Regions from separate parts of the Parageobacillus sp. KH3-4 genome, predicted to be linked through region 1. Evidence: predicted binding sites of a transcription regulator. Region 1 holds the regulator's gene; each other region holds the start of a gene.
What was found. Region 1 encodes LexA, which represses DNA repair genes until DNA is damaged. Its sites were predicted from a motif close to CGAACATATGTTCG; they were not measured.
Positions count from the first base shown of each region.

Region 1 (4,291 bases):
GCGGCGGGAACGTTTATTCAAGGAGCGAGCATTGAATTAACTGCGGACGGTCCGATCCGCCCCCCATATGTTGCTTACGTGCAAGGAGGATTAACGTATTCGCACGTAAAAATCGCAATTTGTACAGCGATTGATCAATTGCTCGAAAAACAATTAATTTCTTTGTAATAAAATCTAACATTATATTGACATATATTTTAACATGATATAAAATAAATCATCATAAGCGAGGAGGAATTGGCATGAATAGTAATATTCGTCGTTCCATGCCATTGTTTCCGATTGGGATAGTGATGCAATTAACAGAATTGTCGGCCCGCCAAATCCGTTATTATGAGGAGCATGGCCTTGTTTCTCCTGCGCGCACAGAAGGAAATCGCCGCTTGTTTTCGCTAAACGACATCGATCGCCTTCTGGAAATCAAAGATTTAATCGATCAAGGAGTAAACTTGGCCGGCATTAAGCAAATTTTTGCGGCGCGGCAATCGGATAAGAATGAAAAGCAAGGGGAAAAGGCCGAAAAAGTCGTGAAACAAAGCTTATCCGATGAGGAATTGCGCGAAATTTTGCGAACGGAGCTAATGCAGGCGGGGCGTTTCCATCGTGCATCACTTCGCCAAGGAGATCTCGCTCGCTTCTTTCACTAAAATAAATTTCTTTAATGAAAATTAAAATTGGGAGCCGGGGAGGAGTTAATAAATGGCAAAGTACACGAGAGAAGACATTATGCGCATCGTCAAGGAAGAAAACGTCAAGTATATCCGTCTGCAATTTACTGATATTCTTGGCACCATTAAAAACGTGGAAATCCCAATCAGCCAGCTGGAAAAAGCGTTAAACAACAAAATTATGTTTGACGGTTCGTCGATTGAAGGATTTGTCCGTATTGAAGAGTCGGACATGTACTTATATCCTGACTTAGATACGTTCGTTATTTTCCCATGGACGGCGGAAAAAGGAAAAGTAGCGCGCTTTATTTGCGACATTTATAATGCTGATGGCACTCCGTTTGAAGGATGCCCTCGCTATAACTTGAAGCGGATGCTAAAAGAGATGGAAGCGCTCGGATTTACCGCTTTCAATCTAGGCGCGGAACCGGAATTCTTCCTGTTTAAACTCGATGAAAATGGGCGCCCTACTCTTGAATTAAACGACCAAGGCGGTTATTTTGACTTGGCGCCTACTGATTTAGGAGAAAACTGCCGCCGCGATATCGTGCTTGAACTTGAGGAAATGGGATTTGAAATTGAAGCTTCGCACCATGAAGTAGCGCCTGGCCAGCACGAAATCGACTTTAAATACGCGGATGCGGTCAAAGCGTGCGACGACATTCAAACGTTTAAGCTTGTTGTCAAAACGATCGCGCGCAAACATGGCCTTCACGCAACATTTATGCCAAAACCGCTCTTTGGCATTAATGGGTCTGGCATGCACTGTAACTTATCATTATTCAGAAATAATGAAAACGCGTTTTTCGATCCGAACGCCGACTTGCAATTAAGCGACACGGCGCGCCAATTCATCGCCGGTGTGCTGAAACATGCGCCGAACTTTACGGCAGTGACAAACCCAACGGTGAACTCATACAAACGTCTTGTGCCTGGCTATGAAGCGCCATGCTATGTTGCATGGTCTGCTCGCAATCGCAGCCCGCTGATCCGTATCCCGGCTTCACGCGGAATGAGCACGCGCATTGAAGTGCGCAGCGTCGATCCATCGGCGAATCCGTATTTGGCAATGGCGGTATTGCTAGCAGCTGGACTAGACGGCATTAAAAACAAATTAACTCCTCCGGCTCCGGTGGATCGCAATATTTATGTGATGACAAAAGAAGAACGATTGGAAGAAGGAATCGTAGACTTACCAGCGACGTTGGCAGAAGCGCTCGAAAACTTGAAATCGGACGAGGTCATCGTTCAAGCGCTCGGAAAGCACTTGTTCGAACACTTTGTTGAAGCGAAAGAAATCGAATGGGATATGTTCCGAACAGCCGTTCATCAATGGGAGCGCGACCAATATATGGAACTCTATTAAAAGGCAAAAGGCTATCTCGTTTTATGCGAGATAGCCTTTATTGTTTGCTAATGTTTAATGAATGACGCGGTAGACGCCGATGACTTTGCCGAGAATCGTACAATCGCGGACGATAATCGGCTCTAAATTAGAATTTTCCGGCTGTAGGCGAATATGATCTTTCTCTTTAAAAAACCGCTTTACCGTTGCTTCGTTTTCTTCCGTCATCGCGACAACGATGTCTCCATTATCGGCGGATTGCTGTTGTCGCACAATTACGTAGTCCCCGTCTAAGATCCCCGCTTCGATCATGCTGTCCCCCATCACTTCCAGCATAAAAACATGGTCTTCCGATGAAACGAGCCGTTTTGGTAGCGGGAAATAGTCTTCAATGTTTTCGACGGCCGTGATCGGTTGGCCAGCTGTTACTTTGCCAATGATCGGCACTGAAATGACGTCGTTTGTGTCGTTTCGCACTGAGAAATCAGCGTCCAATATTTCAATGGCGCGCGGTTTTGTCGGATCGCGGCGGATATATCCTTTGCTTTCAAGCCGTGCTAAGTGCCCGTGTACGGTGGAGCTGGAGGCGAGCCCGACCGCCTCGCCGATCTCGCGGACAGAAGGAGGGTAGCCTTTTGTTTTTACCTCTTTTTTAATAAAATCCAAAATTTGCTGTTGCCGCTTTGATAATTTCGTCATCCTATACACCTCTTACCACATCATTTGCCTACATTATAGCATGCGGAATTTGAAAAAACAAACATAAGTTCGAAAATTATATTGACACAAACAAATGTTCCTCATTATAATGTGGGTAAACCGAACAAACATTCTTAAGGGGTGGGGCGATATGAAACGTATGTTTGCACATTACATGATTTTTTCAGCGCTTTTGTTTATGGTGATTGGGGCGTTTTTATACGCGAACAAGCCGATTGAAAAAGATAAATATATGGAAATTACGGTTGCGTCGGGAGATACGCTTTGGAAGCTGGCAAAGGAATATGAAGAACAACATCAACTTTCGACAACGGAATTTATCGAGTGGGTCGTCGATGTCAATCATTTGCCGAGCCAGCAAATTGTCGCCGGTGAAAAAATTGTCATTCCTGTGCTAAAATCAAAGGGAGATGAATCGTTAGTCGTCAGCAAATAAAATCGTGGGGATGATATTGCGTGAAAGCAGTTATTTATTGTCGTGTCAGCACAGATAAAGAAGAACAGGAAACATCGCTGGAACGCCAGCGGGAGGAACTGGAACGTCTTGCTGAACAGCATGGCTTTGAGGTGACCAAAGTCATTATGGAACAGGCCAGCGGCTACGAAGTAGACAGAGACGGCGTGTTTGATCTGCTTTCCACATTAAAAGAGCAGCAAATTGATGCGCTTCTCGTTCAAGATGAAACAAGATTAGGGCGCGGGCACGCAAGAATTGCGCTTCTTCACTGCATTCAAAAAGAAGGTGTGAAAATATATACGATCACCCATAACGGTGAAATGCAGCTATCGGAAGCGGATTCGATGGTACTAAACATTCTTAGCATTGTCGAGGAATATCAGCGGAAAATACATAATTTAAAAATCAAGCGTGGAATGCAGCGGGCGATTGAACAAGGATACCGCCCTGAACGAAATTTAAAGCACGTTGGGAGAAACGCGGGCAGAGAGAAAATGGATCTTCCCGTTGAAGAAATCGTTCGCCTGCGCCACAACGGTTTAACGTTTGCAGAAATCGCCGCGACATTGCGCGGATTTGGCTACGACGTTTCGAAAGCAACCGTTCACCGCCGCTACCGGGAATATATAGATTCCAATTAAGGACGTGCTATTTTCTTTGCTTTATTCTATGCGAAGGGGTGCCGGGCAAATCCATTATCCGCAACGTGTTCTTTGTTTCCCGCATTTCGTGGGTGCATGTTTTAACGCAAATGTGCGGAAAGCAAGATAGTTGCGCTTTCCGTTGATGTTGTATAAGATGGGAGAGTAGCAATACAGTGATAAGGTGGAGGAACTATGTTATCCAAACAAAAAATGGCGCGAATTAACGAGCTGGCCAAAAAGGCCAAATCATCTGGTTTAACGAAGGAGGAAACGCTTGAGCAACAGCAGCTTCGCCGCGAGTATATTCAAGCGTTTCGCGAAGCGATGGTCGATATGTTGCATTCGGTCACCGTCATTGATCCAAACGGCAACGACGTGACGCCACAAAAATTGAAAGAAAGCAGAAAACGGCGCCTGCATTAATAATATGCGAGAAAGAAAGCATTTTAAAATAGAA
Region 1 is NZ_AP025627.1:2,488,378-2,492,668, reverse strand. It holds gene MWM02_RS12580 (methionine gamma-lyase family protein) at 1-168, shown strand, start outside; gene MWM02_RS12575 (MerR family transcriptional regulator) at 243-647, shown strand; gene glnA (type I glutamate--ammonia ligase) at 700-2,034, shown strand; gene lexA (transcriptional repressor LexA) at 2,089-2,712, opposite strand; gene yneA (cell division suppressor protein YneA) at 2,864-3,169, shown strand; gene MWM02_RS12555 (YneB family resolvase-like protein) at 3,190-3,831, shown strand; gene MWM02_RS12550 (DUF896 domain-containing protein) at 4,027-4,257, shown strand.

Region 2 (4,291 bases), 1.5 Mb from region 1:
AGAGATCGATAAATAGTGATAATATCAATAGCCTTAACCATTTTATCTTGTTTTAGCATTTGATTTATATTGTTTAATATCGGGTTAATACCAACAATTTTATTTTGATATAATGAAATTGATAATTCTAATAAGATTGAGAAATATGTGGATAAGAGTTCATTATAAGATGATTTGATTTGATCTATCTTCTTATCAGGAAGCTTTTTATAAACTTTGAATGTTGTCGGTCCCATACTAAACAATTTTTTTATTGCTTTATTTCCGTACTCAATATGATTTTTCTCATAAAGTTTAGTAATCAGGTATGTATGATTTTTTAATATTGCCTTGTATAGATCTAAATAATCTCGAGGGTGTGTTCTCAAAAAATACAAGTATCTTTCTTCCGGGCATAAATAATATATTCTGTTATGTGAGTGAATATAGCTTAATACGTCTTCCCAATCTTTGTAGTTATTTTCATATAACTCATTCATATTATTATCTATAGATTGAATCAATAATTGGTAAACACTTTCAACTTTATAGTGTAAGTTGCTATATAATTTCTTTCTCTGAGAAATTAATATATTATTTAATATAAATATATTATTATTTTTAGCAAAATTGTCTTTAACAAAACTCAAGTAAAAGATGTCTTTTTTTATATCTTTTATATTCTTTTTCAATGTTGTTTTGAGGTTTAATCTTCTCCATAGAGAGATAATTGTAATAACACCAGTTATTAGAGAAAGGGAAAAAAGATAGAACAATAAGTTTATGGCACCCAAATGTTTTTCGGTAAAGTCTAAGCCAATGTTATTAAAATCCTTTAATGTTTTCAGGTGAATTTTTAATAAAGAACTACAGTGGCCGGTATAGACTAATGTAAAGGAACTTAAGATAATAAATATTATTAATAAAGAAGTGGGTGAACTTTGTTTAATAGATGAATGCGATAAAACTTTTTGCTCTCTATAAGTAAAAATATAAAAAGTAATGCTTAATGGTAAGATTAATGTTAACGTTTTGATAATAAAACTAAAGAAAAAAGTTAAAATAAAATCATTCTGGACTTTAAATCCCAAAAGATCCAAAAATAATCTATAGTTTTTTAAGTTGTTTAAACCAAAAAAGTTCACATTGGTAACATTGTTTTTGACAAAATAAAAAAGAATAAAAGAAAATAAAAATGGTGTTATTATTATAAAAGCTCCTAAATAGTAACGTATATTCTTCGTAATTATATTATAGGAAATAGTTAGAAACTTTAAGGTGTTAACAATGCGATTATGAACATTTGGATATTTTTGGTCTATTGCTTTTAATATATATTCAGTGAAATTTTTCCAATTAATATCATCATCGAATATAATAGTGATTATTATTCCTGAAATTACCCCAATGAAAAGAGAACTCCACAAAATCTTTCCACCATCCTTCATTTAATAAAAAGTGACAATTAGGTATTGTCACTTTTTGAATTTCCTGATAAATATTCATTAACAAAATAAGCATGAATATGTTCTAGAGGGATAATGTTATTAGATATCTCGTACGGATCTAATCCTTCTCGAGCATCTAACCAAGGAGCTTCTTGATGTGTAAGCTCTTCCAACTCTTTTCCGCTTAAATGTCCGAGATTATCCCAAACAAAATCTAAAATTTCAATAGCATCTTTATCCAAATTTAGATTTTTAATATCAATTTTCATATCATCTATCTCATTGTAATTATAATGATTAAACAGACGATACAATGAAGGACAAACTGGTCCATGAACCCATGCTTCAATTCTTTCACCAAATAAAGGTTTATTATGCACGGCAAGATAAAATCCTTGAGCGTAATAAACAAGCTTTTGTAATTTAAGGTGAGTTACAGCTTTAGGTGTGCCAGGAATACTTTTGGCTATAAAGTACTTAGCAACCTCCAATACATTATGCATATGTATTCCCCTCCTTTAATTCAAATTATATATATAATATAGTAATAAAAAAAGTCACGTTGGGTTTTGTGAAAAAGATCTTAGAAATATTTTTAATATTATGCTTAAATATTTACCATATTTCTATATATGCTTGATGTTTTCATGTATTCCGTTCGATTTGCTTCAGGCGGGCTTGACAAAGCTTTTCGGACACTTTAAACGTTTCCTTCATCTCAAGCAATATATGTTGTCGTGGGAGGGTAAAATTGGTGAATCGGAGCATATGATATGGAATGGCCGCATATTGAGTAAAGCGTTTTGCGTCTCTTTCTTGCCAATCACGAAACATTTGTGTCATTTCTGTTTGATCGCCACCGTGCGCAACAAATGACCTAATTCATGAAAGAAGGCTTCGCGTTTCTGAAAAGGATCAAGATATTTATGTATGTTAATCATCTTAAAATTTCCGTCTTCATCAGAGTATGAACGATGCTGGCTGTACACAAGTTCAATGCCAAGTTGTGCAGCGATGTAGTCCTCATCGATTTGTTCGGGATAAAAGATCCCCATTTGTTGATACGTTTTCGATACAAAGGTTTCTAGTTCTAATGGCTTATAGACGTAGGTCATGTTTTTTTCACCTCAAAACCATTATACAAACATATGTTCTATTTTACAACAAAAAGAAATATTCCCATAAAGTTTATGATAAAATATTGACGAACAAGGTAAGAGGTGGAATTTTTGAATAAAGAGGAAATGCTCGAATTGCTCAGTTTGTAATGGAAAGAGTAACCAAGGATTTTTACAAGAAGGAAAACTATATATTATTCAAACAGGATATGAACACATAAGGGATATAATAATTAAATACTAAAAATAAATATATCTATATTACTAGGGGATGAGGAAAGAAAGAGAAAATTGTTAAAGCTTATGTTATTTATTGATAAAGTACTAGGTAGAAATACAGAAGAAGCTTAACGGATATACTTTGGTATAAAAAGTGTGAGAAATGAGGGGGGTTCTTTGTGGAGAATTATAAGAGAGGTAACATCATGCAGCTAATAAAGAAACATCCTAAAATATATTTTGTTTTGTTGCCACTCATGTTTTTTTTGGTTCCGATATTCCTCAACTTCTTTGTTTTTTGGGATAGTGGTCTAGCGAAAGGAAGTATAGGCGATTGGATAAGTTTTTATGGTGGTTACATAGGTGGAATAATTGGAGGGATAGTTGCTTATATTGCAGCCAGAACACAAATTGTTGCTCAAAAGGAAAGAGAAAATGAATTACGTTTTGTAAATCAACTACCTACTCTTACAAAAATATCACTAGAGCTTTCCAAAATAAGATCTCAGTTAGAAGTGGCTAAAAATATTCCAAATAATTTACCGCCAGAAATGCCGGAAGAAGTCAGAAGAAACATATATAAAAGTCGATTGGAACTTGAACCTTTGATCAAAGAGAGATGGGCTAATTTAGAAAATATTATTAATCCATACTTATTGAGTGAATTATATAAATTTGTGGAATCCTATGAACGTACTATGGAGGTATTAGGTTATAATTTAATTGAATTGGAGTTAAAAATAAAAAGAAATCTAATCGAAAAAGATAAGTTAGAGAAAAAGATTAATGCAGGAAAAGCAAACGAAATAGAAAAACTTGATTATGAGTTATTAATAAATAACCTTCAGAACGATTCAATGAAATTACGAATGTTAGAAAACGATAAGAGACATTATTGGTCAGAGCTTGAACGTGCTTATTCAAAGGCTTGTGGCTTGGAAAAGAAAGTTAACGAACTTATTAAAAAAATTAGTGAAAAATTGGAAAATGATTGATGTTTTTATATAACTTTATTTTCGAGAATCAGCCACCTGTTGTTTGGCTGCTTCTCGTTCTTTTCAAGGAATAATTTTGTTTTTAATTATTGCGTACGAAAAACGAAAACATCTTATCGTGTTATTTCTACAGTAAAATAAACTTTATGTTCATAAACTAAAAGGTCACCGTAAAAAAATCGGTGGCCTTTTAGTAGTTTTATATCAAAATTAGTTTTAGGTGTATTATAAGTTCTTGTTTATAAGGCAAACAATGTTATGATTTTTCTTATTTAGGTATTCCTCACATTGAGATATTATTTTAAGAATACTTATTCTTGAGTAAATTTTTTCCTTGGAGATTCATTTGTGTTTTTGTAAAATGTGGAATGTATATAGAAGTAGTATAGTTCCAGGGGTGTTTCTTATGGATAAAAATAATTATGTAGAATTTATAGTATACGGTAATTTTTGGATATTTAGAGATGTTGAATATACACCTAAGGATAAGATTGCTGAAAAGGTTTATATGAAATCAGGGCAAGATGATTGT
Region 2 is NZ_AP025627.1:1,001,890-1,006,180, forward strand. It holds gene MWM02_RS05050 (hypothetical protein) at 1-1,406, opposite strand, end outside; gene MWM02_RS05055 (Panacea domain-containing protein) at 1,445-1,930, opposite strand; gene MWM02_RS05060 (ImmA/IrrE family metallo-endopeptidase) at 2,267-2,542, opposite strand; gene MWM02_RS05065 (hypothetical protein) at 2,944-3,759, shown strand; gene MWM02_RS05070 (hypothetical protein) at 4,166-4,291, shown strand, end outside.
Region 2: the regulator LexA is predicted to act here: its motif matches at 2,569-2,582, upstream of MWM02_RS05060 (ImmA/IrrE family metallo-endopeptidase).

Region 3 (4,291 bases), 1.6 Mb from region 1:
TAAAAAGTTTTAGGTGGTGGGGAGAACTGTAGAATGACAATAAAGTTATTTAATTTTAAAACCTCAAACACCCATACCCCCGTCCTGATTTTAGGAGGGGGGGAAAATAAAGTTGTTTAATTTTTAATAATAAATGCTTTACCGAACTAAAAAAATAAACAATAAAGTCGTTTAAAAATCTAAGTTTTATTCCATAATAGCGCCCTTAAATGAAATAACTTAACAGGTGTTTTTAAATTTATTGTTAATTAACACCTAATGCAATTTTTATAAGTAACCAAATGCTTATGCCAGGAATCAAAAATAACATAGGTAAAAAAAACAGGACCAAATAGCACTCCATGACATGCTCTAGGGTTTTTAGGGGTAAAGTTTCTACACAAAAAGGAAATTGGAATAAATATTTAATTAAATGAGGTTAATTGTTTTGTTTTTTTGTTGTTTTTTATCTGTTGTTTCTAATGCTTTATAAATATTAGTGGGTTCTGTTGCAAAGTTGAAAATTAAAAATAGGATTTATGCTATGTAGCTATAGATGACATGTAGTTATATACTTTTAGACAGACCAGCTATCGCTGGCGATACAAGTCAGATACTTTTTAAAGCCTCTAATTTGCGTTTTAAGCCATTTTGACTATCCACAGGTTTAAAATATATAGTTGGAAATAGGTGTTGTTTAAGAACGTGTCTGAGCGGTTCTGTGAGGAGTTTTAACGACGAATGGGTTTGAGGAACTTCTCTGAACGACATAATTTTTTATTTTAGGAGGGAACAACATGGAAGTTTTTGCAGAATATTTAGCGCATATTGATAACCCGCAACATCGGGCCAGAACGGAAGAAGTTTTGACTTGGGTAACTAAGAAATTTCCAAACCTGGAGCCGCAAATCAAGTGGAACAAACCCACGTTTACCGATCACGGCACATACATCATTATGTTTGCCACAGCAAAGAATCATTTGAGCATTTTACCCGAAGAAGAGGCAATGGTGCATTTTGCCGATGAAATCGCCCAAGCTGGCTACAGCGCTTCTTCACGCTTGTTCCGAATTCAATGGACTGAACCAGTTAATTACGAATTGCTAGAGAAGATAATTGAATTTAATATCAAGGATAAGGCAGACTGTTCAACTTTTTGGCGGAAATAGAAAAAATAGGATAGCCCTTAGAAAGCCTGTGAGGGCTTCTGAGAGGCTTTAAGGAGTTGATAGCTATGCAAAACTATGCCGCACGCTTTTACATGCCCCAACACTCTTGTTGGGGACGCCCTGACATGGCGAATGTCAAAGTTTGGGGTGCGTCCTTTTTTAATAAGTGTAAATTATTACAGAAGCTAAGAAAATAATTCTCTTACTTATTCCAGAAAATGGCCCTTTAGTTGAACAACCTAATGGACGTTTTTAAATAACTTTATTGTAAATGTAACAACTTTATTTGTATTTAAACGACTTTGTTGTCAATCAACAAGAACGGGTGTCCCCCTGCTTGTTTAACTGTGCTTTAGTTTAATAAAAAGAAAAAAGGAGAACACATTTTAGTCATGTACAATATGTGTTCTCCTTTATCTTTTAGAGACTTTTATGATTTAGGTATTGATAACCTATGGGTAAGTCTTTTTTGTTTTTTAAATAGGAATATACATTCGCTTTTTGTTATAATGTAATGGTATGATACAATGGAAAGGCAGGAAAGAAAAGAGAGGGGTACAGCGTTGATTGAATTTGTCCGCGGATATGTTGATTATGTTTGCCCGGAATATATTGTGATCGACAACAACGGCATTGGGTATCAAATCTTTACGCCCAATCCGTTTTCGTTTCAAGAAAGCCGCGATACGATCGTGACGGTTTATACATACCAATACGTACGTGAAGATATGCTTGCTTTGTACGGATTTCGCACCCGCGAAGAACGAGCGTTGTTTGCAAAGCTATTGCAAGTTTCGGGAATCGGCCCAAAAGGCGGTTTGGCGATTTTAGCGGCAGGGCGGCCTGAGCAGCTTGTCGAAGCGATTGAACAAGAGAACGAAACGTTTTTATGCAAGTTTCCGGGCGTCGGAAAAAAAACGGCGCGGCAAATGATTCTCGATTTAAAAGGGAAGCTTACTGCTGTTGCTACTAGAACATATCCAGATTTGTTTCATCCCCAAGAAGAATCGGAATCATCTCATTTATCCGCTCTCGAGGAGGCGATCGCGGCGTTAAAAGCGTTAGGCTACGCGGAACGGGAAATTCAAAAAGTAGTGCCGTCGTTAATGAAAGAAAACTTGTCCACTGACCAATATGTGAAGCGCGCGCTTCAGCAACTGTTAAAATAGGGAGGGGAGGAACATGGAAGAACGCCTTGTTTCCGGCGATGTCCATCGTGAAGACGTTTCGCTGGAATATAGTCTCCGCCCGAAGTTTTTGCATGAATATATTGGACAAGATAAAGTGAAAGACAATTTAAAAGTATTTATTGAAGCGGCGAAAATGCGCGAAGAAACGCTTGATCATGTGCTGCTGTACGGTCCTCCCGGGCTGGGAAAGACAACGTTAGCAGGAATTATTGCGAATGAAATGGGTGTCCACCTTCGCACGACTTCCGGTCCGGCGATTGAGCGCCCCGGCGATTTAGCGGCGATTTTAACTTCCTTGGAGCCAGGAGATGTGTTATTCATTGATGAAATTCACCGGTTGCACCGTTCCGTCGAGGAAGTGCTGTATCCGGCGATGGAAGATTATTGCTTGGATATCGTGATTGGAAAAGGACAAACCGCCCGTTCCATCCGCATTGATTTGCCCCCATTTACGCTTGTCGGCGCCACGACAAGGGCAGGCGCTTTATCCGCACCGCTTCGCGACCGTTTTGGGGTGATTAGCCGGTTGGAGTATTACCAACCTGAACATCTTACGCAAATTGTGATGCGGACGGCGGAGATTTTGCACGTGGACATTAAGGCGGAAGCCGCATTGGAAATCGCCCGGCGCTCGCGAGGAACACCGCGCATCGCGAATCGCCTTTTGCGCCGCGTCCGCGATTTTGCCCAAGTGCGTGGAGACGGAACGATCACGTTTTCATTGGCGAAAGAGGCGTTGGAGCTACTGCAAGTCGATCGGTTAGGCCTTGATCATATCGATCATAAATTGATCAAAGCGATTATGGAAAAGTTTAACGGCGGACCGGTTGGCATTGATACGATTGCCGCAACGATCGGCGAAGAGGCGCAGACGATTGAAGACGTGTATGAGCCGTACTTGCTGCAAATCGGCTTTTTACAGCGCACCCCGCGCGGCCGCATCGTTACCCCTGTTGCTTACAAACATTTTGGAATGGAGGTTCCAAAACATGAATAGCCTGCCTAAGCTCATCATGACAGTTGGGGCCGTTCTCATCATTATCGGGTTTCTCATGCAGTTTATTAAACTGGGGCGGCTTCCAGGAGATATTATTATTCGCAAGGGGAATACGACTTTTTATTTTCCGATTGTTACGTCGATTTTGCTAAGCGTTGTGCTGTCCCTCATTTTTTATCTGCTTGGTCGATTCCGTTAAACAACAAGGCAAGGTGAGAAAAAATGAAAATCGATTTGTTTGACTTTAATTTACCGGAAGAGCTAATTGCGCAAACACCGCTGCCAAACCGCGATGCATCGCGGTTGATGGTGCTTGATAAAAAAACCGGCGAAATTCGCCATGAAACTTTTCGCAACATTTTATCGTATTTACGTGAAGGAGATTGCCTCGTTCTTAATGATACACGTGTGATGCCAGCGCGTCTTTACGGGGAAAAAGAAGATACCGGCGCCAACATTGAGGTGCTGTTGCTGAAACAATTGGAAGGAGACCGATGGGAAACGCTAGTAAAACCGGCAAGACGGGTAAAAGACGGCACGAAAATTATTTTTGGCGATGGGCGGCTGAAAGCGACGTGCGTTGATACGCTTGAACACGGGGGCCGCGTTTTGCAATTTTCCTACCGGGGTATTTTTTATGAAGTGCTTGAACAGCTTGGGGAGATGCCGCTACCTCCCTATATTAAGGAAAAATTGGATGACCCGGAACGCTACCAGACTGTATATGCCCGTGAAATCGGCTCAGCGGCAGCGCCGACAGCCGGTCTTCATTTTACGGAACAGCTTCTTGATGATATCCGCGCCAAAGGGGTGCATATCGCGTTTATTACTCTTCATGTCGGGCTTGGCACGTTTCGCCCTGTTAATGTCGAAAACATTGAAGAACATGATATGCACGCCGAATTTTATCAAATGACGGAAGAGACGGCGCAATTGTTAAACGAGACAAGGCGGCA
Region 3 is NZ_AP025627.1:935,990-940,280, forward strand. It holds gene MWM02_RS04750 (DUF6262 family protein) at 1-13, shown strand, start outside; gene MWM02_RS04755 (iron chaperone) at 777-1,148, shown strand; gene ruvA (Holliday junction branch migration protein RuvA) at 1,712-2,317, shown strand; gene ruvB (Holliday junction branch migration DNA helicase RuvB) at 2,331-3,335, shown strand; gene MWM02_RS04770 (DUF2905 domain-containing protein) at 3,328-3,534, shown strand; gene queA (tRNA preQ1(34) S-adenosylmethionine ribosyltransferase-isomerase QueA) at 3,558-4,291, shown strand, end outside.
Region 3: the regulator LexA is predicted to act here: its motif matches at 1,632-1,645, upstream of ruvA (Holliday junction branch migration protein RuvA).